3 regions of the Klebsiella sp. GFKo11 genome follow, and region 1 is predicted to be linked to each of the others. Evidence: predicted binding sites of a transcription regulator. Region 1 holds the regulator's gene; each other region holds the start of a gene.
The links. The regulator Fur, encoded in region 1, represses iron uptake genes when iron is present. The targets are predictions, from matches to a motif close to ATAATAATGAGAACNACTATCAA.

Region 1 (10,775 bases):
TTGTCCCGCGGGGGCGGCCGCGGGACGAGACTACATTACAGACCTTTGATGTTTTCAGCTTCTAATTCGTTGAAATATTTCAAGGTCTTAACTTTCAGTTCCATCGTAGACGGCTCGTCGCAGACCACAACCGCTTTCGGGTGTAGTTGCAGACAGGTAATGGTCCACATATGGTTAACGTTGCCTTCAACCGCTGCCTGCAGCGCCAGCGCTTTCTGACCCCCCAACACCAGAATCATCACTTCTTCTGCATCGAGCAGAGTACCTACGCCAACGGTTAGCGCGTATTTAGGCACCTGGTCTACGTCACCGTCAAAGAAACGGGAGTTTGCTATACGGGTATCATGAGTCAGGGTTTTAATGCGGGTACGGGAAGCCAGCGAAGAGGCCGGTTCATTAAACGCGATGTGCCCATCGTTGCCTACGCCGCCCATGAACAGGTTGATTTTGCCGTAAGAACGAATTTTTTCTTCATAACGACGGCATTCAGCATCGATATCAGGCGCATTACCATTCAGCAAGTTAATGTTTTCTGCCAGAATATCAACGTGATCAAAGAAGTTGCGGTGCATAAAGCTATGATAGCTTTCCGGATGCTCTTTCGGCAGACCAACATACTCATCCATGTTAAAAGTGACGACATGCTTAAAGCTGACCTGGCCTGCTTTGTGCATCTCAACCAGCGCTTTGTAAGCCGTCAGCGGGGTGCCGCCGGTTGGCAGACCCAGTACAAACGGACGATCCGCCGTAGGATTGAACGCATTGATGCGATTAACGATGTGGCGGGCAGCCCATTTACCGACTTGCTCAGCTGTTACCAGGGGGATCAGTCTCATTGTTCACCTCTATAGTTAAATTAGAACCTGGCGGATTGGCGCCAGCATACTATTAAGAGTATTGCAGTAACTGCGTCGGCTGGGGTCAATCCGTGTTGATTTTTTGAATAATAAAATAAGTTTTCGTTGTTAGCCAGTAAAAGGCGGGGGTTAATACGATATTTGGTGACTATTGTCACAAAAAATGCCCATTTAATTTGCGAGACGAATTAATTTTTCAGACACTTTGCAGGTAAGTTAAAAATTTAACCAAGTTACACAATAATAAAGTGGCTTTGAATGAGCCTTATCGGGGTCTCATAGGGGGAATAAGATGAATATTTTAGGTTTTTTTCAGCGACTCGGTAGGGCGTTACAACTCCCTATTGCAGTGCTGCCAGTCGCCGCGCTGCTGCTGCGATTCGGTCAGCCCGATCTGCTTAACATACCGTTCATTGCACAGGCGGGCGGGTCAATCTTTGATAACCTGGCGCTGATTTTTGCTATCGGTGTTGCCTCCAGCTGGTCTAAAGACAGCGCGGGTGCAGCAGCGCTGGCCGGTGCAGTAGGTTACTTCGTCCTGACCAAAGCGATGGTCACCATTAACCCTGCTATTAACATGGGTGTCCTGGCGGGTATTATTACTGGTCTGGTGGCGGGTGCGACTTACAACCGCTGGTCGGGCATCAAATTGCCTGACTTCCTGAGCTTCTTTGGTGGCAAACGCTTTGTACCAATCGCTACTGGCTTCTTCTGTCTGGTGCTGGCGGCTATCTTCGGTTATGTATGGCCTCCGGTGCAGAACGCCATTCATGCAGGCGGAGAATGGATCGTCGGCGCTGGCGCGCTGGGTTCTGGTATCTTCGGTTTCATCAACCGTCTGCTGATCCCAACCGGTCTGCATCAGGTTCTGAATACCATTGCCTGGTTCCAGATTGGTGAATTCACTAACGCCGCAGGTGCGGTATTCCACGGTGACATCAACCGCTTCTACGCGGGTGACGGCACGGCGGGGATGTTCATGTCCGGCTTCTTCCCGATCATGATGTTCGGCCTGCCGGGTGCTGCGCTGGCGATGTACTTCGCGGCCCCTAAAGAACGTCGTCCAATGGTCGGCGGTATGCTGCTGTCTGTCGCAATTACCGCATTCCTGACCGGTGTTACCGAGCCGCTGGAATTCCTGTTCATGTTCCTGGCGCCGTTGCTGTATCTCCTGCACGCCATCCTGACCGGTATCAGCCTGTTCGTTGCGACAGCGCTGGGCATCCATGCGGGCTTCTCCTTCTCCGCAGGTGCTATCGACTATGTTCTGATGTACAGCCTGCCAGCAGCCAGTAAAAACGTCTGGATGCTGATTGTTATGGGCGTGGTGTTCTTCGTCATTTACTTCCTGCTGTTCAGTGCGGTTATCCGTATGTTCAACCTGAAAACGCCGGGTCGTGAAGATAAAACCGATGACGTGGTGACTGAGGAAGCAAACAGCAATACCGAAGAAGGTTTGACTCAACTGGCAACCAACTACATCGCAGCGGTTGGCGGTACGGATAACCTGAAAGCGATTGATGCGTGTATTACTCGTCTGCGTCTGACCGTTGCAGACTCTGCACTGGTTAACGATGCGGCCTGTAAGCGCCTGGGCGCTTCGGGTGTGGTTAAACTGAACAAACAGACCATTCAGGTTATCGTGGGTGCGAAAGCTGAATCCGTTGGTGATGAAATGAAGAAAGTGGTTGCGCGTGGCCCGGTTGCTGCGACATCTGCCTCTTCTGCTCATAGCGCACCTGTTGCATCAGTTGCTAAACCACAGGCCGTGGCGAATGCGAAGACCGTGGAAACGCTGGTTTCGCCAATTACCGGTGACATTGTGGCTCTTGAGCAGGTTCCGGACGAAGCGTTTGCCAGCAAAGCCGTCGGCGACGGTGTGGCGGTGAAACCGACGGACAAGATTGTTGTTGCTCCGGCTGCTGGCACGGTGGTGAAGATCTTTAACACCAACCATGCATTCTGCCTGGAAACTGAAAATGGCGCGGAAATCGTTGTCCATATGGGTATTGATACCGTTGCGCTTAACGGCCAGGGCTTTAAACGCCTGGTGGAAGAGGGCGCGGAAGTGAAAGCGGGTCAGCCGATTCTGGAACTGGATCTTGAGTTCCTGAACGCTAATGCGCGCTCCATGATTAGCCCGGTGGTGTGCAGCAACAGCGACGACTACAGCGCGCTGGTTATTCAGGCAACTGGTAAGGTTGTAGCAGGTCAGACACCGCTGTACGAAATTAAAGGCAAGTAAGGCTCCTGAGTAGAGTTTATGCCTCAAGCGGCGCAGCGAAATCTGCGCCGCTTTTTTTTAGTGCAAATAACCTCAATATTTCCGTTTGATACCTTTTTTGCGTAACTAAAGGTTGTCAGCCTCTTCGGCTTATAAGATCATACGCCGTTATACGTTGTTTACGCTTTGAGGAACCCGCGATGAGTGAGGCAGAAGCCCGCCCGACTAACTTTATTCGTCAGATAATCGATGAAGATCTGGCTACTGGTAAGCACACCACTGTTCATACCCGTTTTCCACCGGAACCGAATGGTTATCTGCACATTGGCCATGCGAAGTCTATTTGTCTGAACTTTGGTATCGCCCAGGATTACCAGGGTCAATGCAACCTGCGTTTCGATGACACCAACCCGGTGAAGGAAGATATCGAGTACGTTGAGTCGATTAAAAACGACGTGCAGTGGTTAGGTTTCCACTGGTCCGGGGACGTTTGCTACTCGTCTGACTATTTCGATCAGCTGCATCAGTATGCGGTTGAGCTGATCAACAAAGGCCTTGCCTATGTTGATGAACTGTCGGCGGAAGAGATTCGCGAATATCGCGGCACGCTGAAAGCGCCGGGTAAAAACAGCCCGTATCGCGATCGCAGCGTAGAAGAGAACCTGGCGCTGTTTGAAAAAATGCGTACCGGCGGTTTTGAAGAAGGTAAAGCCTGCCTGCGTGCAAAAATTGATATGGCTTCTCCGTTTATCGTCATGCGCGATCCGGTGCTGTACCGCATTAAGTTTGCCGATCACCATCAGACCGGAAGCAAGTGGTGCATCTATCCGATGTACGACTTTACCCACTGCATCAGTGATGCGCTGGAAGGGATTACTCATTCCCTGTGCACCCTTGAGTTCCAGGATAACCGCCGTCTGTACGATTGGGTGCTGGATAACATCAGCATCCCCGTGCATCCGCGTCAGTATGAATTCTCGCGTCTTAACCTCGAATACACCGTGATGTCCAAGCGCAAGCTGAATCAGCTGGTGACCGAGAAGCACGTTGAAGGTTGGGATGACCCGCGTATGCCGACGATCTCCGGTCTGCGTCGTCGCGGTTATACCGCTGAATCCATCCGTGAGTTCTGCAAACGCATCGGCGTGACCAAACAAGACAACACCATTGAAATCGCTTCGCTGGAATCCTGCATTCGTGAGGATTTGAACGAAAACGCTCCGCGCGCGATGGCCGTTATCGACCCGGTTAAATTGGTTATCGAAAACTATCCGCAGGGCGGCAGCGAAAAGGTAACGATGCCGAATCATCCGAGCAAACCGGATATGGGTAGCCGTGAAGTGCCATTCAGCGCCGAAATTTGGATCGATCGCGCGGATTTCCGTGAAGAGGCGAACAAGCAGTACAAGCGTCTGGTGCTGGGCAAAGAAGTCCGTCTGCGTAATGCTTACGTTATCAAAGCCGAGCGCGTAGAGAAGGACGTGGAAGGTAATATCACTACTATCTTCTGTACCTACGATGCTGACACCCTGAGCAAAGATCCGGCCGATGGTCGCAAGGTTAAGGGCGTGATTCACTGGGTGAGCGCAGCACATGCGCTGCCGGTAGAGATTCGTCTGTACGATCGTCTGTTCAGCGTGCCAAATCCCGGTGCTGCTGATGATTTCCTGTCGGTCATGAACCCGGAATCGCTGATTATCAAGCAGGGTTTTGCTGAACCAAGCCTGGCGCAGGCGCAGCCTGAAAAAGCATACCAGTTCGAGCGTGAAGGTTACTTCTGCCTCGACAGCCGCTATGCAACCGCAACCAATTTGGTATTTAACCGTACTGTTGGTCTGCGCGACACCTGGGCGAAAGTCGGCGCGTAGTTATCCGCCATCAATGAGAACGCCGCAAACAGCGGCGTTTTTTTTTATTTCAGAATCAGGGGATTAAATTGTCATATTTTCGCGATGCGAATTAATCTTGTTTACAGATTGTAAAAATTACGACTGTTTATCCCTTTGGTCATCCACTATAAAAACATGTAATCGCTTTCATTACGCCTGTTTTTTCTGATATAGCAAGCACTTCCACGTCAAATGCATGACTTCTACGACTGAAACAAAAAGACATAGATTATGTGCGCTTTGTCATAATCTTCATCTTTTGTCACCGAAAGAGATTGATAATTCGCGTCACGAAAAATAGTCTATACCCAGTGGTTATGCGGATTTTACCGCTCCACTTTTTTAGCAGTTTTATTTTATTTTATTTTTTTTCGCTAGTTGCCCTTGGTAACTGCGTTTTTAAAAAGTCAAAGAGGATATGCATATGCGTACGTTTAGTGGCAAACGTAGTACGCTGGCGCTGGCTATCGCCGGTGTGACAGCACTGTCAGGTTTTGCAATGGTACCGGATGCGAAAGCAGAAGGGTTCATTGATGATTCAACGTTAACCGGCGGCATCTATTATTGGCAGCGTGAGCGTGACCGTAAAGATGTGACCGACGGTGACAAATACAAAACTAACCTTTCTCACTCCACCTGGAACGCCAACCTGGATTTCCAGTCTGGCTATGCTGCCGACATGTTCGGTATTGATGTTGCCGCCTTTACCGCCATCGAAATGGGCGAAAGCAGTGACAGCGGCCACCCGAACGAAATCGCTTTCTCCTCGCGCAATAAAACTTACGATGAAGACTATTCCGGTGATAAGAGCGGGATCAGTCTGTACAAAGCAGCCGCCAAATTTAAATTTGGCCCGGCATGGGCACGTGCAGGCTATATCCAGCCTACCGGTCAAACATTGCTGGCTCCGCACTGGAGCTTTATGCCGGGTACTTACCAGGGTGCTGAAGCCGGTGCCAACTTTGATTATGGTGATACGGGCGCGCTGAGTTTCTCCTATATGTGGACAAACGAATATAAAGCACCGTGGCACATTGAAATGGACGAGTTCTACCAGAACGATAAGAAAACCAAGGTTGATTATCTCCACTCTCTCGGCGCCAAGTATGATTTTAAAAATGACCTCGTGCTGGAAGCCGCATTTGGCCAGGCACAGGGTTACATCGACCAGTATTTCGCTAAGGCCAGCTACAAATTTGATATCGCAGGCACGCCGCTAAACACCAGCTACCAGTTCTACGGTACTCGCGATAAAGTCAGTAACGGCGGGGCGAACGATATTTATGATGGTACCGCCTGGCTGCAGGCATTGACCTTTGGCTATAAAGTTGCCGATGTTCTCGACCTGCGCCTGGAAGGAACCTGGGTTAAAGCCGATGGTCAGCAGGGCTACTTCCTGCAACGTATGACGCCGACTTACGCCTCATCTAACGGTCGTCTCGATGTCTGGTGGGATAACCGCTCTGACTTCAACGCCAACGGTGAAAAAGCGGTGTTCTTCGGGGCGATGTATGACATGAAGAACTGGAATATGCCGGGTTGGGCCTTCGGCGCGTCCTACGTTTATGCATGGGATGCAAAACCAGGAAAAATGTCTTCTCCTGATGCTTACTACAACCCTGACAAACGTCTGGAAGAGTCAGCCTACAGCCTGGATGCGATGTACACCGTACAGGAAGGACGTGCGAAGGGTACGCTGTTTAAACTGCACTTTACTCAATACGACAACCACTCCGATATCCCAAGCTGGAGCGGCGGCTACGGCAACATCTTCCAGGATGAGCGCGACGTGAAGTTCATGGTTATTGCTCCATTCACCATTTTCTGATGCCAGTGCGGCGGGCATGAGCCTGCCGCAATTTCCCGAGGTCGATTATGAAGAAGCTATTGCTTGTCGCTATTATGGCGGCAGGTCTGGTTGCCTGCACGCAGTCGCCAGCGCCGAAAGAGGATTCAAAGTTAAAAGATGCCTACAGCGCCTGTATTAATACTGCTGAAGGTAACCCAGATAAAGTCGAAGCCTGCCAGAGCGTATTAGACGTTCTGAAGCAAGAGAAGCAGCATCAGCAGTTCGCCACCCAGGAAAGCGTGCGAGTACTGGATTACCAGCAATGTATCCAGGCGCGTAAAACCGGTAACGATCAGGCTGTACAGTCGCGCTGTGACCAGATTTGGAAAGAGATTCGTAGCAACAACACGAAACCCTGATTTTTACTTTTCGTAGCCATAAAAAAAGCCAACCATCAGGTTGGCTTTTTGCTGCTTACGCAACGGGGAATTACTTTTCCACCGCGTCGTGGGCATGTTCATCTTCGCGGCAATCGCCTTCTGCACAGTGACCGTACAGGTACAGGCTGTGGTTGGTGAGGCGAATACCGTGTCGGGAGGCAATCTCACGCTGACGAGCTTCAATTGAGTCATCGCTAAATTCGATCACTTTGCCGCAATCGAGGCAAATCAGGTGATCATGATGATGCTGCTGCGTCAGTTCGAAAACGGATTTACCACCTTCGAAATTATGACGAGTGACGATGCCGGCGTCGTCGAACTGGTTCAGTACGCGGTAGACGGTGGCCAGGCCAATCTCTTCACCCATATCAATCAGGCGTTTATATAAGTCTTCCGCACTGACATGATGGTTATCCGGTTCCTGCAGGACTTCCAGGATTTTTAATCGTGGAAGTGTTACTTTCAGGCCAGCCTTCTTTAATGCGGTATTGTTGTCAGTCATGCGGAATCTGTCCTGTTGCTAAACGATCTACTTCCATCAGCGGAAGTAATACAGAGAATCACCCGATGTAATGCGTCTCATTATAGAACTGCCATGGTGAAATGAAAACTGCAAGCATCGGGCCTTGTATGCTGTCAAAAACGAGGCACTGGCTACAAAGTGCTTCACGTGACCTCGTTAAATCAGAGGACATTGTACAGATATGTGATTAAAAGTTAAAAACTTGTAGCTATAACTTTGATTGCTTTTATCTATTAATTCGGCGAAATCTGACGATAACGCCGTTTAGACTCAGGCATTCTTGATTTCTTCGAGGTGCAGCTCTTCAGAAATCTGTTTTACCCATTTTTCCACGCGTTCGTTAGTCAGTTCTGGCTGACGGTCTTCGTCGATGGCCAGACCCACGAAGTGGTCATCATCTGCCAGACCTTTAGATGCTTCGAAATGATATCCAGCAGTCGGCCAGTGACCAACGATAGTGGCGCCGCGCGGTTCGATGATGTCGCGAATGGTACCCAGCGCATCACAGAAGTATTCAGCGTAGTCTTCCTGATCACCGCAGCCAAACAGCGCGACCAGTTTGCCGTCGAAATCGACTTCTTCCAGCGTCGGGAAGAAATCATCCCAGTCACACTGTGCTTCACCGTAGTACCAGGTTGGAATGCCGAGCAGCAGAATATCGTGAGCTTGCAGATCTTCTTTGCTGCTCTTGGCAATGTCGCGAACATCAGCAACATCTTTACCAAGCTGCTTTTGAATCATTTTTGCAATATTTTCGGTGTTGCCGGTGTCGCTGCCAAAAAAGATGCCGATGATTGCCATGAGTAAAATAACCTCTTGAAACTTAATGATGTGGTAGGGACTTAAATGCCCACAGATAGGGGCAATGATAGCAGAACTAAGAAGGGCGCGGAAACAGCAATCACGCCCGACTGCACACTCTGCTACATGAAAGCTTATTTTTTGAGGGTTTTAGGCTTTATCCTGGCTGCGCAGGGCCGCCAGTTGGTTCATCAGCATCTCTTCAATCAGATCGCTGCGGTTCATGTTGCGGGCTTCGGCCAGCTCATTGAGCGCATCAACCGCATCGGCATTGAGCTTCAGCTCAACGCGCTTCAAACCGCGAACTTTATCGCGCTTGAGCTGATTGCGTTTGTTGATACGCAGCTGTTCGTCGCGTGAAAGCGGATTGGTTTTCGGTCTACCCGGCCGACGCTCGGTTGCGAACAAATCTAATGTCGTACGGTCCGTTTGTTCTTTTGCCATGATTCAGAGTGACTTCGGGGGAAACAAGCTGTCGGGCATAGCCGACGCAGATAGCCCGCCATAATACATCAGGCGAGGGGCTGCGCCAACGACCGCGGGCATTCTGCCGCGCGGTCGGGCAGATTTTAGCCAGTTACGCGGCTATGGAGGTCAAATAACGGCGTATTGCCCGTAAAACGGCCTCTGGTTTTTCTGCATGTACCCAATGTCCGGCTCCGGCAATCACATGGGCCCGCGCCTGGGGGAATTGAGCCAGCAGAGCCTCACGGTAGGCATCGGTTACGTAGGGTGAGTTACCGCCGGGGATAAACTGCGCCGGATGCGGCCAGGCGGGGATGGTTTGCCAGCCGACGATATTGTCATATTGCTCCCACAATACCGGCACGTTAAACCGCCACTGACCGTCCACAAAGGATTTCAGCAGGAACTGAATGACGCTTTCTTCATGAAGGTGTTCGCGCATAACCGTCGCTGCATGCTGGCGAGTGGCCGCGTGGGCGTCGGTCACGGCATTGATGGCGGCGAAGATTTCATCATGGCGACGAACGTGATAATCCACAGGGGCAATATCAATCGCAACCAGGCCCGCAATGCGCTCCGGGGCCAGCGCGCTCAGCGCCATGACCGCCTTGCCGCCCATTGAGTGACCAATAAAGGTCGCTTTTTCTATTTGGTATTCATTGAGAGTATCAATCAAATCCTGAGCCATCGCGGCATAGGTCATCTCTGGTGCGCGCGGGGAAAGACCGTGATTTCGCATATCGACCTGTAAAATATCGTAGTCAGCGACCAGATCGCGGGCGAGGATCCCAAGGTTATCCAGACTGCCAAAAAGACCATGGACCAGGACGATAGGGGGATTATTGTGCGGATTCTGTGCAGATTGCGCTCGGCTATTTAATTTCATGGCAAAGTTCTTTTTTTCGCTCCGTCGGGTTAGGGTATTATGTTGGACATTCTGCCATCCGGCTGCAAGACCCGGAAGATTTCCGAGTTTTACCGCCATCCTGGTTTGACGCTATCCGCGGTTGGGATTTGTCCTTATAATCCCGACAACTTGTATTCAGAAAAGATATCGTACTGGATTAAGATGAAAACAATTGAAGTTGATGATGAACTCTATAGCTATATTGCCAGCCACACCAAGCATATTGGCGAGAGTGCATCCGACATTTTACGGCGCATGTTGAAGTTTTCCGCCGTTTCCCAGCCTGCCGCACCGGTAGCGAAAGTCGTTCCGGCTCCGGCGCCAACGCCTGTCGTTGAAGTGAAACCCGCCAATCCTCTGAAGGATAAAGTTCGCGCCATGCGCGAGCTGCTGCTATCTGATGAGTACGCCGAACAAAAACGCGCGGTAAACCGTTTCATGCTGGTTCTGACTACCCTCTACTCCTTAGACAGCAAAGGCTTTGCGGAGGCGACCGAGTCTCTGCATGGGCGCACTCGCGTCTATTTCGCTGAAGATGAGCGGACGCTACAGAAAAATGGTAATCAGACAAAACCTAAGCAGGTTCCGGGCACGCCGTGGTGGGTTATTACAAATACCAATACCGGCCGCAAATGCAGCATGATTGAACATATCATGCAGTCAATGCAGTTCCCTGCTGAATTGATCGAAAAGGTTTGCGGTACGATCTAGTCATTTAACTTTTGCACCAGAAGGATCAGGCAATGGCAATCGATAAGCGCGCAGGTCAACCTGCGCAACAGAGTGATTTGATTAACGTCGCCCAACTGACCGCCCAGTACTATGTGCTGAAGCCAGAAGTGGGCAATGCGGAACATGCTGTGAAGTTTGGCACCTCTGG
Region 2 (10,775 bases), 1.8 Mb from region 1:
ACACCGGGCAATCATGATCCTAACCGGCCCTTTGATTTACCCGATGGAGAAGAGGATTTCTTAGGGCAGGGAGGAAAAACGCAGCGTATTTTTAGTTTTGGCGCCAAAGAGTGTACGGGCTATCAAGGGAAAACCGCGCTTATCCCGACAGGTGCGGAACTGCCAACCATCTGCAGCGAGGAGATGGTGAGCCGCGGTTATGAGTACATCATGAACATGATGGCTCCGTTTGGTATCGATCCGCTGCCTGAAGATATTTACTGGGAAACGCCTTATTCATCCTACGGGCAGCAGGATTACACGTTTGACAAAGCAAAACAGGCCAGCGACTTCCGCCAGCGGCAATATGAGATTTGCGCCCAGGGAACCGGAGGTTCATATCGACAACCAGGTTATGGCCCTTGTTTTACCGTCGCTGACAGCAGCTATCTTGTTGAGCCGATACCGGGTCTATGGCTGTTGGCCGTTGATGCGAATGTCTATGTGCCGCGCGAGGATGCGGATATGGCGAATCCGCAGTCCGCTAAAAACTTCGCGGGTTCAGGTGATGCTGGTTACAACAAAATGCTCACTCACAAGCAGCAGGTCGTGGCGTGGATGACGTCCGTTGCCAGGCGAGCAAAGGAGCAGAACAAGACGCTGATCACCTTTAGCCATTTCCCGATGGTGGAGTTTGATAACGGCGCTGCCAGCGATCTGGAGTCCATCTTTGGCGAAGGCAAATTTCAGTTGAAGCGAGCCCCGAAGGAGGATACCAGCCATGCGTTAGCGAAAACGGGTATTGGCGTTCACGTTGGCGGACATATGCACTTTAACGATACCGGCGTGCGTAAATATCCTGACGGCAGCCTGCTATTTAACATTCAGGCACCTTCCATGGCGGCCTATGTTCCAGCGTATAAAATCCTCAATTTCGCTAACCGTAGCGAAATTGATGTTCAGACCGTTATCCTGGACAGCGTACCGCGCTTTAATGAGCTTTTTGAACATTATCAGCAAGAGTGGGAGCATCTGAAAGCGACAGGATCTGCGCATTTATGGAACAAAGCGGTGCTGGGGGCGAAGGATTATTATGACTTTACTAACTGGCACATCACCGAGCTTACCCGGCTGCGCTTTATTCCTGAAGAGTGGCCGTGTGAAATTCGGCAGATGCTTTTTAGCCTGAACGGCGCGGAAATGCTGACGCTGAGTCAGTTGAGCAGTCATACCTCCTGGCAAGATGTTCTGACCGTACCGATGAGCAGCGATCGTGCCGTGTGCGCTAAAGGAGATGAGCCTCCTGTCAGGGCTATCGGGCAAATCTATCTGCAAAAAAATGCTGGAGCATGGCAGTTGGCGCAGCAAAAAGCGCAAGCTTTGGCTCGGGATGCTGGCATGACGCTGGATCAGTTTGCATCCTGGAACGGCTTTGATTTGGCGGTGGATTTTTATCGCCTGCGCAATGCCGATGAGCTGGCGCTACGCGATATTTCCGCGCAACGCTTACGCGAATATCAGTTGCTAACCCGCACGCTGGCGCAGTCCTTACCTGCTGAGGCTTCAGCGGTGATGGCGGATAGCGATTTCGAGTCCATTTTCCGCCTGCGTTTTGGCAGTATTTTTAGCGTTATCGATAAATACCTGCGGGGAAACCCTTCACGAAATTTCCACCTGAATAGCGAAACGGGGGAAATCTCCGCGCGTTAAAACCTTGCCCCTGCCGATGCGGCAGGGGCAAGAATTAGTTCGCCATTCCCAGGCCGACGATGTTTGCAGCGATGATAATCACCACGCAGCCGAGGCTCAGTACGCCAACCGGACGGCGTCCTGCGTTTTTCCACTCTTTCAGCACCAGGCCAACCAGCCCGCCGCACAAGACATAGAAGCTCATATGCAGCATCCAGCTCATGTAGTCGTACTGTGCCGGAATGCTGGCGTGGCCCCAGGCGTAGAAGAAGAACTGGAGGTACCACATCAGGCCGCCCAATGCGGAAAGCAGGATATTGCTGATGATCAGTGGTTTTGCCAGAGAGAAGTCGGCTTTTATCGACAGATTCTTCACTTTTGCCAGGCGGATAAAGCAGAAACCGAGGTTGACCAGCGCACCGCCGCCCATAATCACCACGTAGCTTGGCAGCGCGGTGTAGAGCGGGTCAACGCCGAGCGCGGCGGCGGCTTCATGCATCGGTTTTGCGGCGTTCATCGCAAAGGACATACCGGCCGAGAAAATGCCGCACATTACCGCCAGTACCAGCCCCTTTTTCAGGTTGAAGTCTTCGGCTTTGATGCCCATTTTGCGCTCTTTGAGCTGGCCTGCGCGAGTGACTATCCCCACGCCAATCACCGCAACCAGCACGCCGAGCAGCGTCATTTGGCCGCCTTTGGTGTTAATTAAGACATCGAATTGACCGTTGAGGATTGGGGTCATTAGCGTGCCGACAATCAACGTAATGCCAATGGCGATACCGATCCCCATCGACATGCCGAGATAGCGCATGGTCAGGCCATAGTTGATATTGCCGATACCCCACATTGCGCCGAACAGGAATACCGGCAGGTGCGTGGAGGCATTAAAGGAGCCGTAGTAGGCCCAAAAATCAGGGAGCAGCATGGCGCTGATGGCCCAGGGGAGTATCAGCCAGGAGACAATCCCGCCGATAGACCACATGGTTTCCCAGGACCAATGTTTAACTTTTTTGAACGGGGCATAGAAACAGGCTGCACTGGCCGCACCTATCAAATGCCAAAAAATACCCATCGTAATCGCGTGATTCATTGATTCTATCCTCATCTATTTTTTTATCGGATAAATCATTTTCCGACCCGATGAGTGTAAAAATCGGTCAGTTTTACTGCCTTCAGCCTGTTGCCACGTAACATCCTTCTTTGGCAACCAGAAGCTTAATTCGTTGTTCTACATCACAAAACCACGTGTATAACCGTCTGTTATAACCTTATTAAAAATACGGCATTGATAAGCGTTTTCAATATCATTTAATTAACTATAATGAACCAACTGCTTACGCGGCATTAACACCTTCCGCCGCTCGACAATAATGGAGATGATTATGAGTTATACACTGCCAGCCCTGCCGTACGCTTATGACGCCCTGGAACCGCACTTTGACAAGCAGACGATGGAAATCCATCACACTAAACACCACCAGGCCTACGTTAACAATGCCAACGCTGCGCTGGAAAGCCTGCCGGAATTCGCTAGCCTGTCTGCTGAAGAACTGATCACCAAACTGGATCAGCTGCCGGCTGACAAAAAAACCGTTCTGCGTAACAACGCTGGCGGCCATGCTAACCACAGCCTGTTCTGGAAAGGCCTGAAAACCGGTACCACGCTGCAGGGCGACCTGAAAGCGGCTATCGAGCGCGATTTCGGTTCCGTTGATAACTTCAAAGCGGAATTTGAAAAAGCGGCTGCTACCCGTTTCGGCTCCGGCTGGGCGTGGCTGGTGCTGAAAGGCGATAAGCTGGCTGTAGTTTCTACAGCGAACCAGGATTCCCCGCTGATGGGCGAAGCTATCTCCGGCGCTTCCGGTTTCCCAATTGTGGGTCTGGACGTGTGGGAACACGCTTACTACCTGAAATTCCAGAACCGTCGCCCGGACTACATCAAAGCGTTCTGGGACGTGGTTAACTGGGACGAAGCTGCAGCGCGTTTTGCCGCCAAAAAATAAGGTTGCATTGTGCTGAGTGAGAAGCGAGTCTGATGACTCGCTTTTTTTATGTCCGCAGCAAGGAGCAGCAGATGCACTATCCGCTAAATGTCTACATTGGGCGCATTCGCGACTATCCCGGCAGCCGCCCGAGCGCAATAAGCAAAATTCAGGTCGATGGTGAATTAACCCTCGGCGATCTCGGCCTTGAGGGCGATGAGCAGGCGGAGAAGAAAATTCACGGCGGGCCGGACCGCGCGCTGTGCCACTATCCGCGTGAACATTATGCCCACTGGGCTCGCGAGCTGCCTCAGCAGGCGGACCTGTTCTGCGCCCCGGCGTTTGGCGAGAATCTCTCGACCGAGGGACTGACGGAGCAAAACGTCTTTATTGGCGATATCTTCCGCTGGGGAGAGGCGCTGATTCAGGTGACGCAGCCACGTTCGCCGTGCTTTAAGCTCAACTATCACTTTGCCGTCAGCGATATGGCGCAGCTGATGCAGAACAGCGGCAAAACCGGCTGGTTGTATCGGGTGGTGGCGGGCGGGAAGGTATCCAGCGATACGCCGCTGGTGCTGGTCTCCCGGCTAAGCGATGTTAGCGTGCACGAGGCTGGCGCGATCGCCTGGTCTATGCCGTTTGATGATGAACAGTACCATCGCCTGCTATCGGCTGCGGGGCTGTCAGTGAGCTGGAGCCGTACCATGCAGAAACGGCGTTTAAGCGGGCAGATCGAAGACAATTCCCGGAGATTGTGGGGGAAATAGCTCGCCCGCTCGTTAGTTTCTCTCTTCTCATATAGGGGCCGATCGCCCCTGCTTTTCCTCTACGCTTTGCCTCATCTATTTAGCGTGGCAACAGGTTTGTGGCCACGTACTTCAGAGCCATTCTTGTTACCTGGTCCACAAAAAAAGCCTCGGTTACGAAAAAAAACTTGAGTATTCCCTGCACTCAAATATCTTATGTGGAAATTGGTTTAAACCAGATTGGGCGATATGAAAGAGAAAAACTATGTTGATGTCCTCAGAGAGCGCTTCGAAAGCTGGCTGAATGAGAAAAATTTACCGGCTGGCGCAAAGTTACCTTCTGAGAGGGAACTTTGTGAGTTGTTGGATGCGAAGCGTATGACCTTACGTCAGGTTCTTATTGAACTTGAAGTTGACTCACGTATTTTTAGAAAAAACCGTAGTGGTTGGTTTATTTCGTCGAAGCGATTCATTTATAACCCTAAATCACTTTCAAGCTTTAATGCTGAAGCACGAGCTCAGGGACGCAATCCATTTTGGGGGTATTTATCAAAAGAGGCCGTTGAGACCGTTCCGCACCATGTTGATCAGGTTTTTCAGGCTTCGGGTAAACAATACCTTATTACTGGGTGGTGTGGCCTTGACGAGCACAAAGTATTTTATCATGAGTCTTATATTAACGCTGAAATTGCTCCGGGTTTTATCCAGAAACTGGAAGATAAATCTTTTGCCAGAGTCTGGGAGGAGGAGTTTGGTTACGTGTTAAATATTAAAGAAATGGTCTTTAAACCGGTCAATATGCCGGAAATGGCTTGTAAGGAATTGGGGGTTGCGCCTAATACCTACGGTATTTTGGTAGAAAAACATCGTGCGACTCATGATAAAAAGGTGGTTCAGATTGACTTTGAATACTGGCGCCTTGAGTCCGTGGAACTTGTTATTCGTGATGAATGAGAAAGATTATGGAAAATATGAATAGAGAATGTCTTGTTGAACGAGCAAAAAATATACGGCTCTATCTCCATGCTTATGCTTTTCATTTAAATATGCGTTATGAACGTATTCTCCCTGGCGATTTGTTGGATATTGCTCATCAACAAGAATTAAAAGGGGTAAAAGTCCATGTCGAAGATGGTGAATCTCAAGCACTACAGAATATGAATAGCCAGCAATTGCAGTGCTTTAAGGAAAAAGCGGCAAACTATGGTCTGGATGTTCATATAGAAACGAGCGCATCGGATCGGGAGACATTGGCTGACGCCATCCGCATCGCGCAGGCAACCGGCGCAACCTCGGTGCGCTTCTACCCTCGATACGAAGGCTATCTAAAGGATGTACTGGAGAAAATTGCCAGTGATATCGCCTGGTTGTCACAGTTTGATGATTGTGGGTTGAGCTTTACGATTGAACAGCATGAAGATTTGCAGGGCCATGAACTGGTGGCGCTGGTGAGAAATAGCGGTATGCAGAACCTCTCCATTTTGTTCGATTTTGGCAATATGATTAATGCCAATGAGCAACCCCTTGCGGCATTAGAGGTGATGTCACCATTAATTACTCAGGTACATATCAAGGATGCCCGAATTATTAAAGAAGGAAAGGGCTGGGGGCATGAAGCTTGTCGTTCCGGGTATGGCGATTTACCAATGAAAGAGATGCTCAGGGCATTGTTGCTTTTAGGCGAGGATAAACCGCAAGTCCTCTCCTTTGGTCTTGAAGAAGAAGTGGAATATTATGCGCCCGCATTTCGTTTCGATGATGAAGGTGATAATCCCTGGATCCCGTGGCGAGAAGCGAGCTATACCCCTTTGCCTGATACTCATTTGGTTGATGCTCGCCTGGCACAGGAAAAAGAACATGCCCTTGCGCAAATTAAATACATTCGTGATCTATGCGGTGAATTTATAAATATCCAATAATTTGTAATTAAGTAGTGAAGAATTATGCAGGCTGCGCCATTATTTATGGTTAGCTGTATGGTTTGTTATTCATTTGATTAATCGAGCTTTTCTCTCAACCAGCAATGAGGGTGTGAATTATGTTCATGAATAAATGGGCACGGCTGTGCTTTTTGATTTTGGGGGGAGGCACAATATTCAAGCTCTCCAGCATGAAGGATGTATTTTATGTACCAATGCAAAATGACTGGGGATTAACAAATACGCAAATTGGTCTAAGCTTTACGGTATATACAATCGTTCAGACCGCAGGGCTTTTTCTCTCGCTATATATCGCAGATCGTTACTCTAAAAAGATACTATTACCCTTTGGTTTAATCGGTGTTGGTTTATGCGGTCTGTATTTATCGACTTTGCCATCCTTCACCGGGTATCTGGTCTGTTTTGCCGCCATGGCCTTTTTTGCTGATGTAGTTTATTGGCCGGTCTTGCTGAAAGCGGTTCGCTTGCTCGGTACGCAAGAAGAGCAGGGACGTATGTTTGGCTTTTTAGAGGCCGGACGCGGTGTGGTGGATGTTATTGTTGCCTCCGGTGCGCTATTTGTTTTTGTCCATTTCGGCGAAGGAAAAGCGGGCATGCAGGCTGGTCTGCTGTTCTATACGATAATCACGCTGGCGGCGGGCGTTATTACTTACTTTATTGTCGATGATGACAAAGTAAAAGGCGGCGAAAAAGCCAGCGCCAACATCGAAGTGTTAAAAGGCATTAAACATATTTTATCCTGCCCGAATGTCTGGCTGGCTGCTTTTGGTATCTTCTTCGTGTACGCCGCTTATTGCGGGCTGACGTACTTTATCCCGTTCCTGAAAGATATCTATATGCTGCCGGTCGCGTTGGTTGGGGCGTACGGCATTATTAACCAGTATGCGTTGAAAATGGTCGGTGGACCGATTGGGGGATTGCTGGCTGATAAGGTTGCCAAATCACCCACGGTTTATCTGAAGTGGACGTTCCTGATCTCTGCTATCGCCATGATTATCTTTATGCAGCTGCCCCATCAGTCTATGAATGTGTACGTGGGAATGGCGGCAACGTTAGGATTTGGGGCGATTATTTTCTCGCAGCGCGCCATTTTCTTCGCACCAATGGATGAGATTGGTACACCGCGTGAGTATGCTGGTTCTGCCATGGCCTTTGGCTGCATTATTGGTTATATGCCAGCGATGTTTGCCTATACGCTGTATGGCTGGCTGCTGGACACCCACAGCGGCATCACCGGCTACAACTACGTTTTTAGCGTGATGGTTGCGTTCAGCTTAATGGGGTTTGTCTGCTCGACGCTGCTGGTTAAGCGGATTAAGAAGCAAAAACTCACGGCAACAACTGCGGCAGCATAAGATCTGAGCTTCCCCGGAAATGGTATTCCGGGGAAGTCCGTTATGAACGTTTGTACAGCGGCAGCCAGATGGTTAAGCGCAAACCGCCCAGCGGGCTGTCGTCGGCTTTCACCCAACCGCGGTGCTGCTGAATGGCGGCTTCAACAATCGCCAGCCCCAGGCCGGTACCGCCAGACTCGCGATCGCGCGCCTCGTCGGTCCGGTAGAACGGACGGAAAATTTGCTCGCGATCTTCCGGACTGACGCCCGGACCGTCGTCATCGACGTTCACCGTAATTCCGTCTTTATCCACCGAGAAGCTCACTGAAATCTTCGTATGCGAGTAGCGCAGCGCGTTACGCACGATATTCTCCAGCGCGCTTTCCAGCGCGTTGGGGTTACCGTACAGCGGCCATGGCCCTGGCGGATACTCCACAGTGAACGATTTCCCTACCTGCTCGGCTTCAAATGCGGCGTTATCCAGCACTTCACCCCAAAGCTGATTAGCTTTTACCGTCTCGCTGACCAACGCGTTGTTAGCCTGATTACGCGACATCACCAGCAAATCGTTGATCATGCTGTCCAGCCGGTGCGCTTCCATTTCGATGCGCTCCAGTTCTTTGCTCTCCCCACTGCGGCGGCGCAGCAATGCGGTGCCTAACTGCAGGCGCGTCAACGGCGTGCGCAGCTCGTGGGAGATGTCGGACAGCAGACGATGCTGGCTGGTCATCATGCGTTCCAGCGCGGTCACCATTTGGTTAAAGCTGGTCCCGGCGGCTAAAAACTCCTGCGGGCCGGCTTCCAGTTCCGGATGTTGACGCAGGTTGCCCTGAGCGACTTCATCGGCGGCGTTTTTCAGCTTACGCGCGGGCTTAGCCAGACTCCATGCGAGCCATAGCAGCAGCGGGGCGCTGACTAACATCGTGACGATCAGCAGCAATAACGGCCGGTCAAAGAGCAGATTGATAAAGTCTGATTGCGACGTGTTGGCAGGGCGGATCAGATAGAGCTGGTAGTTATCTTCGCCATCCCGCACGGAAAAGGGCCCGACCATTTCCAGACGACCATAGCGCTTTTTCTGCGGATGGTCGGCGTTATCCGCCTGGCCGATAAAGTTGCGGATAATCTGCATCTCGTTGCGTTCAGCACCGATAACGCGTCCTTCGCTGGTCACCAGCAGCAAGCGCTGGCCCGGCGGAGCCCACTTATCGATGGCACGAAACAGACGACGCCACCACATCAGGTCGTTTGGCGGATCGGTCGCCAGTTCGGCCTCGACGTGCTGTTCAATCATGATGCCCTGACGTTGCTCGCTCTCCAGCAGCTCGGTCATCTGGCGCGAGTCCAGCTTGGGCAGCATCAGAACCAGCATCAACACCAATGCCAGCGTGAGCCAGAAAATAGCGAAGATGCGTGCGGTTAAACTTCCAATCATGAAGCCGATACCATCAGATAGCCGCGTCCGCGCAGAGTTTTAAACCACGGATGGCCGTCTTTGCGCTCTGGCAGCTTACGCCGCAAGTTGGAGATGTGCATATCGATAGCGCGGTCAAACGGCGTTAGACGTTTGCCCAGCACTTCCTGGCTCAAGTGTTCACGCGACACGACCTGGCCGAGATGCTGCGCCAGCAGGTAGAGCAGGGTGAACTCGGTGCCGGTCAGCTCCAGAGTCTGTCCATCGAAGCTGGCTTCCTGGCGACCCGGGTTAAGGCTTAGGGCATCCACTTCCAGCGTCGGCGAACCAGCTTCGGTCACTTGCTGCTGCTCGCTCCAGTGGGAACGGCGCAGAATAGCGCGTATACGCGCCACCAGCTCGCGATCGTTGAACGGCTTAGGCAAATAATCGTCCGCGCCCAGCTCAAGGCCAAGAACGCGATCCAGCTCGCTGCCGCGGGCCGTTAGCATGATAACCGGGGTCTGGTGTGTCTGACGCAACTCTTTGAGCGTATCGATACCGTTTTTCTTCGGCATCATCACATCAAGCAAAAGTAAATCGACGCTGTCGTCAAGAAGGGCCAGCGCCTGTTCCCCGTCATGGGCGACAAGCACATTAAAACCTTCCATATCGAGCAGCTCTTTTAACAGGGAGGTGAGCTCCCGGTCATCATCTACTAACAGGATTTTATTCATTGTTTAAATACCTCCGAGGCAGAAATTACGTCATCAAGGCCCGCTAATCCATGACTTTACGTTGTTTTACACCCCCTGACGCATGTTTGCAGCCTGCATCGTAAACTGTCTCTCGTTGAATCGCGACACAAACGTTTTGGGAGTATGTGATGCGCAATGTTATCGCTGCCGTCATGGCCTCAACGCTGGTGCTAAGTGCATATAGCCAGGCTGCTGAAGTCGTCACCAGCGTTAACTGGCTACCCGGAGATGTCGGGGCACAGCGCAGCGGCCAGAGCCATATGTTTGACGGCATAAGTTTAACCGAACACCAACGACAGCAGTTACGTGATCTTATGCACCGGGCACGCCACGACAGGTTACCCGTTAATGTTAGCGAAATGGAGACAATGCATAGCCTTGTCACCGCAGAAAATTTTGATGAAAACGCTGTACGCGCTCAGGCAGATAAGATGGCGCAGGAACAGGTTGCCCGCCAGGTTGAAATGGCAAAAGTTCGCAACCAGATGTACCACCTGTTAACGCCAGAGCAGCAAGCGGTTTTAAATGCTAAGCACCAGCAACGAATGGATCAGTTGCGTGAGGTTGCAAGGATGCAAAAAGGCTCAGCGATGATGCTTTCCAGTAGTAGCAATACCCTGCAACCCCAGTAACAAACCCTGTTTTCCTTGCCATAGACACCATCCCTGTCTTCCCCCACATGATGTGGGGGTTTTTTTTGCCTGTCATTCGGCCAAATGGCCTCTCCCTTGCTCCCCGTCCCGGCAAAAGATCGGGTTATACTAAGCGCATCGCGAAGTAAGGAGCGTTTATGAATCAATCCTATGGGCAGCTGGTGAGCCGTGCGGCTATTGCGGCAACGGTGATGGCCTCTGCGTTACTTTTGATCAAAATTTTTGCGTGGTGGTATACCGGCTCAGTGAGTATTCTGGCGGCGTTGGTTGATTCGTTAGTCGATATTGCAGCCTCGTTAAC
Region 3 (10,775 bases), 2.0 Mb from region 1:
TTGTTAATGTGGCGGCAGAGGTAGCCGGACCCTGTTTGATAGTGCGAAATCTGGCACTGAATCGTTAAGCTGTCCAGTCGCTGGACTTTTGTGTGATACAGATCACATGAATATAGGTGACTGGTAGGTGTATGTAGTGATCGTTGTCACAAAATGTATGTGTAAAAAAACAACAACTGGGCATTTTCGAGGCAATTAAGGGGTTTTGTGTGATGTGCATCGCATATTATCTTTGAGTGTTTGTTATTTATTTGTGATGTTAATCACAAAATATTTTGATCTGGATTTCTCCTGGTGTGATCTCCGGCAGGTTATGCCGCATTCAGCGCGAGAGCGTGTAACTGAGTAACTCGATCCGCTAAAGAACATTTTAGTCGCCAATGGCGAAAATGAAATCGGTGAATTATGCTCAATCTGTCGGCCGTTTTTTATCTGCCACAAAACAAATCCTATTAATAATTAGCGTAAATCCGAGGAAAGTATGTTTCTCAATTATTTTGCGCTCGGCGTTCTGATCTTCGTTTTTCTGGTGATTTTTTATGGAATCATCATTCTCCATGACATCCCTTATTTGATTGCGAAGAAACGCAACCACCCGCACTCGGATGCGATTCACGTTGCGGGCTGGGTGAGTCTGTTTACTTTGCACGTCATTTGGCCGTTCTTATGGATCTGGGCCACGCTTTATCAACCGGAACGCGGTTGGGGGATGCAGCACCGGCGGGATGGCGTGCCGCCTGAAGCGACAGAAGAAGAGGGTGAAATTAGCGAACTTCGCCAGCGCGTCAGCGCACTCGAACAGCGAATAACCGGTCTTCAACCGTCAGCCCAACCCCCTTCGGTGGAGAAATAACTCATGGATCTGCTGATTATTTTAACCTACGTGGCGATTGCCTGGTCGATATTTAAAATATTCAAGATCCCGGTAAATAAATGGACGGTTCCCACTGCGGCGCTGGGCGGGGTATTTATTGTTAGCGCGCTTATTTTATTAATGAACTACAACCATCCTTACACCTTTACCGCGCAAAAAGCGGTTATTTCTATTCCGATTACCCCGCAGGTGACCGGGGTGGTTAGCAGCGTCACGGATAAAGCAAATCAACGGGTTAAAAAGGGTGAAGTGCTATTTACCATCGACCCGGTACGCTATCAGGCGCGGGTCGACAGGCTCCAGGCCGACCTCGTCACCGCACTTCACGGCATCAACACGCTGAAAGCCCAGCTTTCTGAGGCCCAGGCAAACACCACGCGCGTCTCGGCGGAGCGCGATCGGCTCTATAAAGACTATCAGCGTTATCTGAAGGGCAGCCAGGCGCGGGTAAACCCGTTTTCGGAAAGTGATATCGATAACGCCCGGCAAAACTACCTGGCCCAGGATGCGATGGTGAAAGGATCGGTCGCGGAGCAGGCGCAAATCCAGAGTCAGCTCGACAGCATGGTTAACGGCGAGCAGTCGCAGGTGGTGAGCCTGCGCGCGCAGCTGGCGGAGGCGAAATATAACCTCGACCAGACCACCGTGCGTGCGCCTAGCGACGGCTATATCACCCAGGTTTTGATTCGCCCTGGAACCTATGCGGCCTCGCTGCCGCTGCGCCCGGTGATGGTGTTTATCCCACAGCAAAAACGGCTGATTGTGGCGCAGTTCCGGCAAAATTCGTTGCTCAGACTTGAGGCGGGCGACGATGCTGAAGCGGTGTTCAACGCGCTGCCGGGACAGGTCTTCCACGGCAAGCTGGTCAGTATTTTGCCGGTGGTGCCGGGGGGAACGTATCAGGCACAGGGCACGCTGCAAGCGTTGACGGTCACGCCGGGTACCGACGGCGTGCTGGCAACCATCGAACTCGATCCCAATGCCGCCGTGGACGCGCTACCTGACGGCATTTACGCCCAGGTGGCGGTTTATTCCGACCACTTCACCCACGTTTCGGTGATGCGCAAAGTGCTACTGCGGATGACCAGCTGGATGCGCTATCTCTATCTGGACCATTAAACCGAGATTGATGACAAACCTGTTTTAGATATTGTATTCGCATTTCTGCCGGATGGCGGCTAGCGCCTTATCCGGCCTACAAGTCGCGGGCTTAATGACATTTGCGTATCCCGTAGGCCCGGTAAGGCGCTAGCCGCCACCGGGCAATTCCAGACGAGCAATCTGCTAAAACCCCTTCCCGTTTTGACATCGCGTGCCTGGTCATCCCTGTATCGTATGGATGACCAGGCTTCGCGTTGCTTATGATTCCCTTCCGTCGCAGACGAAAATTTTTGGTGATGCCTGTCACTATTTCAGCGTCCTGCGTTGACAAATTGCGCAAATGATCGGAACAATAGTTTCATTAAATCACTATAAACATGAAACTAAAACTTCATTTGCCAATATCAGGGATTCGTATGAGCAGATTATTTGCTGGAGCACAGAATCTGGGTAAGTCGTTTATGCTGCCGATAGCCATTCTCCCCGCCGCGGGGTTGTTACTGGGCTTTGGCGGCGTGTTCACAAACCCGGTGACCCTATCAACCTACCCGTTTCTTAATGGCGAGGTTGTACAGGCGATTTTTACCGTTATGCGCCTATGCGGCAGCGTGGTGTTCGACAACCTGGCGCTGCTTTTTTCCGTCGGCATTGCCGTTGGGCTAGCGCGTAGCGACAAAGGCACTGCCGGGCTGGCGGCGGTACTCAGTTTTCTGGTGATGAACAAGGCCATCAGCGCGTTGTTGCTGCTGAACGGCACGCTGGCCAGCGAGAACCTGGCCGCCGCCGGGCAGGCAAGCGTACTGGGGATTACCACGCTGCAAACCGGCGTGCTGGGCGGGGTGATGTGCGGCCTGCTGACCTCCTGGGTACATAGTCGCTACGGTAAAACGCAGCTGCCTGACATGCTGGCGTTTTTTAGCGGTTCGCGCTTTGTGCCGATCATGACTTCTTTCTTCGCCATCTTTCTTGGCGTCGCGCTGTTCTGGGTGTGGCCACATGTGCAAGCCGGGATTTCGCATCTGGGGATCCTCGTTGAGAAGACCGGGTATGTCGGTACATTGATTTACGGCATGATCCTCAAGTGCCTCATCCCCCTCGGTTTGCACCATATTTTCTATATGCCGTTCTGGTTAACCAGCGTCGGCGGTGAAGCGATGGTCAACGGGCACATGGTTGAGGGAACGCAGAAAATCTTCTTTGCCCAGTTGGCCGACCCTTCCGTTACCCAGTACTACATCGGCGTGTCACGCTTTATGGCGGGACGCTTTGCCGACTTTATGTTTGGCCTGCCGGGCGCGGCGCTGGCTATCTATCACTGTGCGAAGCCGGAAAACAAAAAGAAAGTCGCCAGCCTGATGCTCTCTGCTGCCCTGACCGCATTCGTCACCGGGATCACCGAGCCGCTGGAGTTCGCCTTTATGTTCTGCGCGCCGCTGCTCTACGCGGTGCATATCGTCCTGACCGGCTTTGCGTTTATGTTCTCCCATATGCTGGAAATTACCGTTGGTCAGACGTTCTCCGGCGGACTGGTGGATTTCCTGCTCTTCGGCGTGCTGCAAGGCAATGCCAAAACTAACTGGATCTACATCTTCCCGCTGGGCGCGGTGATGTTCTGCACCTACTACTTCTCGTTCCGCTTCCTCATTCAATGGCGTCAGTTGAAAACGCCGGGCCGTGAAGATGAAAGCGAAGAGACGTCGACGGTCAGTGTTGAAAGCGACAATCGCGCCGCCGGTATCGTTGAGGCGCTGGGTGGTCGGGGCAACATCGTTGATGTGGACTGCTGCGCGACCCGCTTGCGGATCACCGTCAACGATGCGGAAAAGGTCAAGCTGGATGATTTCAAACAGTTCGGCAGTAAAGGCGCATTTATTCGCGGCCAGGGCGTACAGGTGGTTTATGGCCCACATGTGACGCTGATTAAAAACGAAGTCGAAGAATTTATCGGTTCATAAAGAGAGCAGTCTTATGAAAGCAGTTATGTTGATGTTTGACACCCTGACCCGCAATCACCTTGCGCCCTACGGCGGGGATGCGATAACGCCGAACTTCACGCGCCTGGCGCAGGAATCCGCGCAGTTTGACAACTTCTACGTCGGCAGCATGCCCTGTATGCCTGCGCGTCGCGAGCTGCATACCGGGCGCTACAACTTTCTGCACCGTAGCTGGGGGCCGCTGGAGCCGTTCGACTTCTCTGCGATGCAGGCCCTGCGCCAGCACGGTGTCCACACGCACATGGTGACCGACCATAAACACTACTGGCGCGACGGCGGCGCCACCTACCATACCCGCTACTCGACGTTCGAATTTATTCGCGGTCAGGAGGGAGACTGCTGGAAAGGCCAGGTGGAGAAGCCGCTGATCCAGTGGCAGGGCAATGAAGATGAAGAGACCCGCCGCCGCCGCGCAGGGCGCATGACCCAGGACTTAATCAACCGCACGGCGATGCCGACGCAAGAGGAGCACTTTACCCATCGCACCATCAGCGCCGGGATGGAGTTCCTTGAAACCAACCGGGACCAGGAAAACTGGTTCCTGCAAATTGAGTGTTTCGACCCGCATGAACCGTTCTTCGTCCCGGAAAAATACCTCGCGCAGTATGGCTGCAAACCGGGTGACTTTGACGGCTGGGTGCCTTACTACTGCGGCGCGCCGGGCGGTGAAGACGACGACAAGGTGCGCAAGTTCTACCAGGCGCTGATCACCATGTGCGACGACTATCTCGGTCAGGTGATGGATAAGCTCAAGGCGCTGGACCTGTGGGACGATACGCTGTTTATCGTCTGCACCGATCACGGCTTCCTGCTGGGCGAACATCAGTGGTGGGGCAAAAATATCATGCCGGTGTATAACGAAATCGCCAATACGCCGTTCTTTATTCGCGACCCGCGCTGCCAGGCTGAAGGCGTGCGGCGCCAGGCGCTGGCCCAGACCATTGATATCCCGGCGACGCTGCTGGAGTACTTTGACGTCCCGCGCCCGGCAACCATGACCGGGCAGCCGCTGCGCCCGGCGGTTGAGCGCGATGAAGCCATTCGCGACTACGCGTTGTTCGGCTATTTTGGCGGGCATATCAATATCACCGACGGCGATTACGTCTATATGCGCTGCCCGCGCGAGCAGGATAAAGCGCATTTGTACGAATACACGCTGATGCCAACGCGCATCGACAGCCCGTTTAAAATCGACGAGCTGAAAGATATTCGTATTCACCCCGGCTTTGATTTCACCCAGGGCGTGCAGGTGATGCAGATCCCTGCCACCTTCGGCTATCTCAACCCGTGGCGCTTTGGCGACAAGCTGTTCGATGTCAAAAACGATCCGCGGCAATTGCACCCCGTCACCGATAGCGCGCTATCTCAGCATTATGCCAGCGCGATAATCCCAGTGATGCGCCAGCATGATGCGCCGCCGGATCTGTATACGCGTTTCGACCTGGGATCTCTGTCGCCCGAACGCGACCAGCAGTTCGTTGTGTGCCAGCAGGAATCAACGGCGGGTTATACCTGCGGGCATCCGGGCGTCGCGGAAGCGCTGGCGTTCCTCATGCGCAACAGCGATTCACAGACGCTGGACCTTGCTGAGGATAAAGTGATTGATGAGGCTGATATCTTCACGCTGATTGACCGCCTGTTTACCGGCGACAAGCATCGGGCGATGGTCTATCAGACGCGGCTGCTGCTGCGCACGGCTTAGGAGAATCACATGGAGTGGCGTCTGGAAAATGCGCGTTTCCGTATGGTGGTGCAGGCTGTTGGCGCGGAGCTAAGCGAGCTGTGGGATAACCATCGCCAGCGCAGCTGGATATGGCAACCGCAGGCGGGAGTATGGAACAACTCGGCGACGCAGCTGTTTCCTGTTGTGGGGCAGCTCATCCACAATGGCTTATGGCAGGGCGAGCGTTTTTTTCCACTTACCGCGCACGGATTTCTGCGCCACCAGACGTTCACCTGCGTGTCGCAGGACGCCACTCATCTGATCCTTGAGGCCTCCGACACCGCTGAAACGCGCGAGGTCTGGCCGTTTGCGTGGCGCATACGCCTGACGTGGCGGCTAAATGACGATGGCATCAGCGTAGACTGGGCGGTGATTAACGAGGACAGCCAGCCCTGGGGCTACTCGCTGGGCTGGCATCCCGGCTTCGCGCTGCCGATTGCCCGCGAGCCGGGCTGGCAGGTGCGTTTCGATCGCGTCTGTGCGGGTCCCTTTGCGACGGTGCGGCGCACGCTGGCGATCCCCGACGACGCGCCGGACGTCTCGGCGTTTATCTTGTCGCCGGATAGCTTTGCCGGAGGCGCGGTCTATTTTGCGCTGGGAGAGGGTAATCGCTGGGCGGTCTGCTCCCCGGATGGCTGGGAACAAATCGCCTTTTCCGGCAGCCAGAAATGGCTGGCGCTATGGGGCGTTCCTGGTGCGGATCTGCTGTGCGTGGAGCCGCTCAACGGCACCACCGACGATCCCCATTTTGATGGGCAAATAATCCATAAGCGCGGCATTGAGTGGCTGGCGGCGGGGGAAACGCACCACCATCAGCTCTCACTAAGCTTCCCGGCAGACAGCGAACGGCAAGCGGGCTAAACTACCTGACTTAACGCGCGGTCAGGAGAGCCCACAGTGAGTGTGAATAAAAAAAACGTACGCGTCTACCTCGCCAATATTCTCAGTAACCTCGGGGAAACGGACGGCAAAATAGCGGGTTATATCCTGCAACAGCCGGCGCAGGTGGTGCAGCTACCGGTGAAAAAGCTGGCGCTGGAAATTGGCGTAAGCGAAGCCACCATCATCCGTTTTTGCAAGAAAATTGGTTACGCCGGGCTATTGAACCTGAAAGCGGATCTGAAGCGCGAGCTGCTGGACGATAGCGATTTATCGCTGCCTTCGTCGCCGGATATTTTCCTTGATGATTCGCGCAACGACGTGGCGCAAAAAATCGCGCTCACCATTGAAACCTCAACCCGGGAAACCATCGGCCTGCTGGAGATGAAAATCGTCAAACCGGTGGTCGAGCGCTTTTTAAGCGCGCGACGGGTGATGTTTGTCGGTTTTGGCGCATCGGGGCTGGCGGCGCTGGAAGCGCGGGATAAGATGAACCGCTTAGGGATTGATTCCGAAGCCTTTACCGATCGCTTCACCATGACCTTAAAGCTGGCAAACCTGAAGGCCGATGATCTGGTGGTGGCCTTTTCGCACTCCGGGGAAACGCCGGAGGTGGTTAACGCCTTCCGTCTTGCGCAAAAGAAGGGAGCCTGGACGCTGGCAATTACTCATAGCCCTCATTCTCCGCTCACTGAGCTGGCGAACACCTTCTGGCTGACCAGCGGCGAAGCGGGGCCGATGCAGGGTGATTCCATCTCAACGCGTATTGCTCAGCTGTTTATCATTGAATTCCTGTGCACCGAAATTACCCGCCACAACTTACGCGATAGCGGCGTTACCGGTTTGTCGATTAAAGAACTATTGATAAAAGAGCGTATTAAGCGCGAATCTTCAGAGTAAGCATATTGTTTAAAACCCGCAGGCAAAAATAATCCGGCGGGTAATCCTATGATTCTCCTTGTTTGTTATTTACTGACAGCGTATTAATCTTCTTGCTTAAATATTCCTTGCGTGAATAATTAATTAAAAAATATATTAATTAATTATTTGTTCATGGCGAATATATTGGCTTAATCAGTAAAGTTTTGTAAGTAAGATTAACTTATTGCAATTAATAATGAAAATGATTCTCACTTTTATTCACATTGTGAGGGATCGAGTATGTCCACATATGGACGTGAGAAATTATTAATTGGCGCAACCGTGCTGTTATGCGCGCCGGTATTTGCCGAAACGGATAATAAAATTGAGGATGCTGAGACGATTAAAGTTGTGGCATCGGTTAAAAGCACACCAAAAGAAACCAGCGTTTACGCGAATAAAATCGCCGCCCGTCAGCCGGAGCTAATCAAAGATATTCTGCGTGATATTCCTGGCGTTGACGTTGGGGGCACCAACGGATTCAATCAGCAAATCTATATGCGCGGCGTGAGTGATAAAGGCATTAACGTCACCATTGATGGTGCGCGCCAGATGGGCGACCTTTTTCACCATGGCGGTAATTTATTAATTGACCCGGCGTTATTAAAGCAGGTTGACGTTTCAGTGGGTGCGAACTCTGTGGTCAATGGTTCTGGAGCACTGGGCGGCGCGGTGAAATTCACCACTGTTGATGCATCTGATTTATTGCGGCCGGGCGAAAGCTTTGGCGCTCGGGTAAAAACCGGCTATGACACCAATAACGACGAATGGTCTAATTCGCTGACGCTATTTGGGCGGGTAGCGGATCGCGTTGACCTGCTGGGCTATATTAGCCGCAGCGATTACGACTACGGTGAGAGCGGCAACGGCACGCGTATCGGCGCAGATGGCAAAGATAAGAGCTATTTATTCAAGGCTGGCGTTGATCTTTTTGAAGGGCAGAAAATAAAGGCCTCGGCTGAGCGCGTAAAATCGGATGGCGAATATCCGTTCCGCGCAGAATTCTCTTATCGCCCGACGACCACCGCGAATTTCCAGGACTACACGGCACAAAACTTCATCCGCGAAACCCAAACCCTCGCTTATGAAGCGGTTGATGGTAGCGGCTGGATCGATCTGAAAGTCGCTGGCTATCACACCAAAAATGAACTCGATCGCAGCCAGCCGCATAAAAATATGGCCGCAGCGATTCGTTCCGGCGAAGCGAGCGCCAGCGTTAAAAAGCGTTGGAATAGTCTGGATAGCGGTTGGGTGAACAATGTGGAAACCTGGGGCGTTAACGTTGATAACCGCTCAGAATTCCAGACCGGCGCTTTTGGCCACACGCTACGCGTAGGCTACGAATGGTTCCAGACCAAAAACCACCGTGATGATTACCAGTATTCCAGCGGCCGAAAAACTGCCTCCTGGGACGGCGAAAAGGGGACCAGCAACTCCGGGTATCTGGAAAATGCCGTGCAGTTTGGCGGGCTGACGCTCACGCCGGGGATCCGCTACGATCATTACCAGGCCGATATGCTGGGCGATCAGGATCAGACGTTCACTGAGTTCTCCAAAGCCTTTGGCGCCGAGTATCGTTTTGAATCCGGTTTTGGCTTATTTGCTAACTATACGGAGCTGTTTCGTGCGCCGGATACCACGGAGTCAATCCGCGTGAATTCCAGCGAGTTTAACCAGAAAAACCAGCTCGATCCGGAAACGGGTGATAACAAAGAGGTCGGGATTTTCTTCGACCATCGCGGCCTCATTGCGCAAGACGACTCACTCAGTATTGTCGGCAAATATTTCCGCACGCATTACGACAATCTTATCGTCCAGACGGCGGTTCCCGGCGTTTCTGAACTCACGGAGCGTTTCAATGCCGGTAATGCGGTTGTCGATGGTTATGAAGCGTCGGTAAATTATGCGGTAAACGATATTATTACCCGTTTCAGCTATTCCCATATCAGCACCGATTATAAGTCACCATTGATGGTCAAAGGCGTCGCGAAATATGGCGATATTCTGGGGCGTGATACCGGTGATAAATATACCGTTGGTTTGACGTATCTGCTGCCGAAATATGATGTTGCTATGCACTGGAATTCGCTGTTCTACACACGTTATAAAGATGCGGAAACGAAAAAGCCCGGCTATGGCGTGAACGATCTGGCGGTTGAATGGGCGCCGACTTCCGGTACGCTGGATGGCCTGACCTTAAGCCTGGGGTTATACAATATCTTTGATAAAAACTATGTATCCCACACCTCGCGCAACAGCTATGGCGTACTGGGCGCGGACTACGAACCGGGGCGGAGCTTCCGCGCCAGCGTGGCTTATCAGTTCTAACCGTAAACAAGTCGGGGCTACAGGTTTCCAGCCGTCTGTGGACCCGTAGCCCGGACAAGGCGCGTCAAGCGCCGCCTCCGGGAAATGCGCCGGGGCTGATGCATTGGCGCCGCTTGGTCCCGGTGGCGCTGCGCTGACCGGGCTACAAGTTCACAACCGTCTGAGGGCCGGTAGCCCGGACAAGGCGCGTCAAGCGCCGCCTCCGGGAAATGCGCCGGGGCTGATGCATCGGCGCGGCTTGGTCCCGGTGGCGCTGCGCTGACCGGGCTACCTAGTTCACAACCGTCTGAGGGCCGGTAGCCCGGACAGGCGCGTCGAGCGCCGCCTCCGGGAAATGTCCCGAGGCTGATGCATTGGCGCTGTTTCGTCCCGGTGGCGCTGCGCTGACCGGGCTACCTAGTTCACAACCGTCTGCGGACCCGTAGCCCGGACAAGGCGCGTCAAGCGCCGCCTCCGGGAAATGCGCCGGGGCTCGCGGAATTTCCTTTTGCTTCGCGGTTTTTTACCGCAGCCTGCACCATACTTACCTTTTTGTTGGCGAAAGGAGCAGGCAATGAAACTGATCGGCAGCTATACAAGTCCCTTTGTGCGCAAAATTTCCGTCATTCTGCTGGAAAAAGATATTCCCTTCGAGTTCGTCAACGAATTCCCTTACAACGACGTCAATGGCGTAGCACAGTATAACCCGTTGGGGAAAGTGCCCGCGCTGGTCACCGACGATGGTGAATGCTGGTACGATTCGCAGATTATCGCGCAATACCTGGAGCAGCTCGGCGTCGCGCCGAATATGCTGCCAGCGGAGCCACAAGCCGCGTTGAAAATGCGTCAACTTGAGGCGCTGGCTGATGGCGTTATGGAAGCCGCACTGGCTCTGGTGCGAGAGAAAACGCGCCCGGCAGCGCAGCAGTCTGAAAGCGAACTGCTACGCCAACGGGAAAAGGTCGCGCGCGGTCTG

Region 2: sodA (superoxide dismutase [Mn]) is a predicted target of Fur. The motif match lies at 2,954-2,976, and genes of this name have one in related genera.
Region 3: AC07P6_RS00295 (TonB-dependent receptor domain-containing protein) is a predicted target of Fur. The motif match lies at 7,689-7,711, and genes of this name have one in related genera.

The regions. Positions count from the first base shown of each region.
Region 1 covers NZ_CM151369.1:4,457,151-4,467,925, reverse strand. Annotated here, with positions in the region: gene nagB (glucosamine-6-phosphate deaminase) at 36-836, opposite strand; gene nagE (PTS N-acetyl glucosamine transporter subunit IIABC) at 1,150-3,102, shown strand; gene glnS (glutamine--tRNA ligase) at 3,282-4,949, shown strand; gene chiP (chitoporin ChiP) at 5,395-6,798, shown strand; gene AC07P6_RS21625 (ChiQ/YbfN family lipoprotein) at 6,846-7,178, shown strand; gene fur (ferric iron uptake transcriptional regulator) at 7,249-7,701, opposite strand; gene fldA (flavodoxin FldA) at 7,993-8,523, opposite strand; gene ybfE (LexA regulated protein) at 8,674-8,967, opposite strand; gene ybfF (esterase) at 9,101-9,874, opposite strand; gene seqA (replication initiation negative regulator SeqA) at 10,058-10,606, shown strand; gene pgm (phosphoglucomutase (alpha-D-glucose-1,6-bisphosphate-dependent)) at 10,639-10,775, shown strand, end outside.
Region 2 covers NZ_CM151369.1:6,229,868-6,240,642, reverse strand. Annotated here, with positions in the region: gene AC07P6_RS29875 (metallophosphoesterase) at 1-1,689, shown strand, start outside; gene rhaT (L-rhamnose/proton symporter RhaT) at 1,724-2,758, opposite strand; gene sodA (superoxide dismutase [Mn]) at 3,051-3,671, shown strand; gene yiiM (6-hydroxyaminopurine reductase) at 3,743-4,417, shown strand; gene AC07P6_RS29855 (UTRA domain-containing protein) at 4,646-5,350, shown strand; gene AC07P6_RS29850 (sugar phosphate isomerase/epimerase family protein) at 5,359-6,315, shown strand; gene AC07P6_RS29845 (MFS transporter) at 6,441-7,691, shown strand; gene cpxA (envelope stress sensor histidine kinase CpxA) at 7,732-9,105, opposite strand; gene cpxR (envelope stress response regulator transcription factor CpxR) at 9,102-9,800, opposite strand; gene cpxP (cell-envelope stress modulator CpxP) at 9,950-10,453, shown strand; gene fieF (CDF family cation-efflux transporter FieF) at 10,612-10,775, shown strand, end outside.
Region 3 covers NZ_CM151369.1:55,498-66,272, forward strand. Annotated here, with positions in the region: gene AC07P6_RS00265 (DUF3302 domain-containing protein) at 482-853, shown strand; gene AC07P6_RS00270 (HlyD family secretion protein) at 857-1,993, shown strand; gene AC07P6_RS00275 (PTS transporter subunit EIIC) at 2,392-3,930, shown strand; gene AC07P6_RS00280 (sulfatase) at 3,944-5,671, shown strand; gene AC07P6_RS00285 (aldose epimerase family protein) at 5,681-6,553, shown strand; gene AC07P6_RS00290 (MurR/RpiR family transcriptional regulator) at 6,590-7,471, shown strand; gene AC07P6_RS00295 (TonB-dependent receptor domain-containing protein) at 7,733-9,820, shown strand; gene AC07P6_RS00300 (glutathione S-transferase) at 10,374-10,775, shown strand, end outside.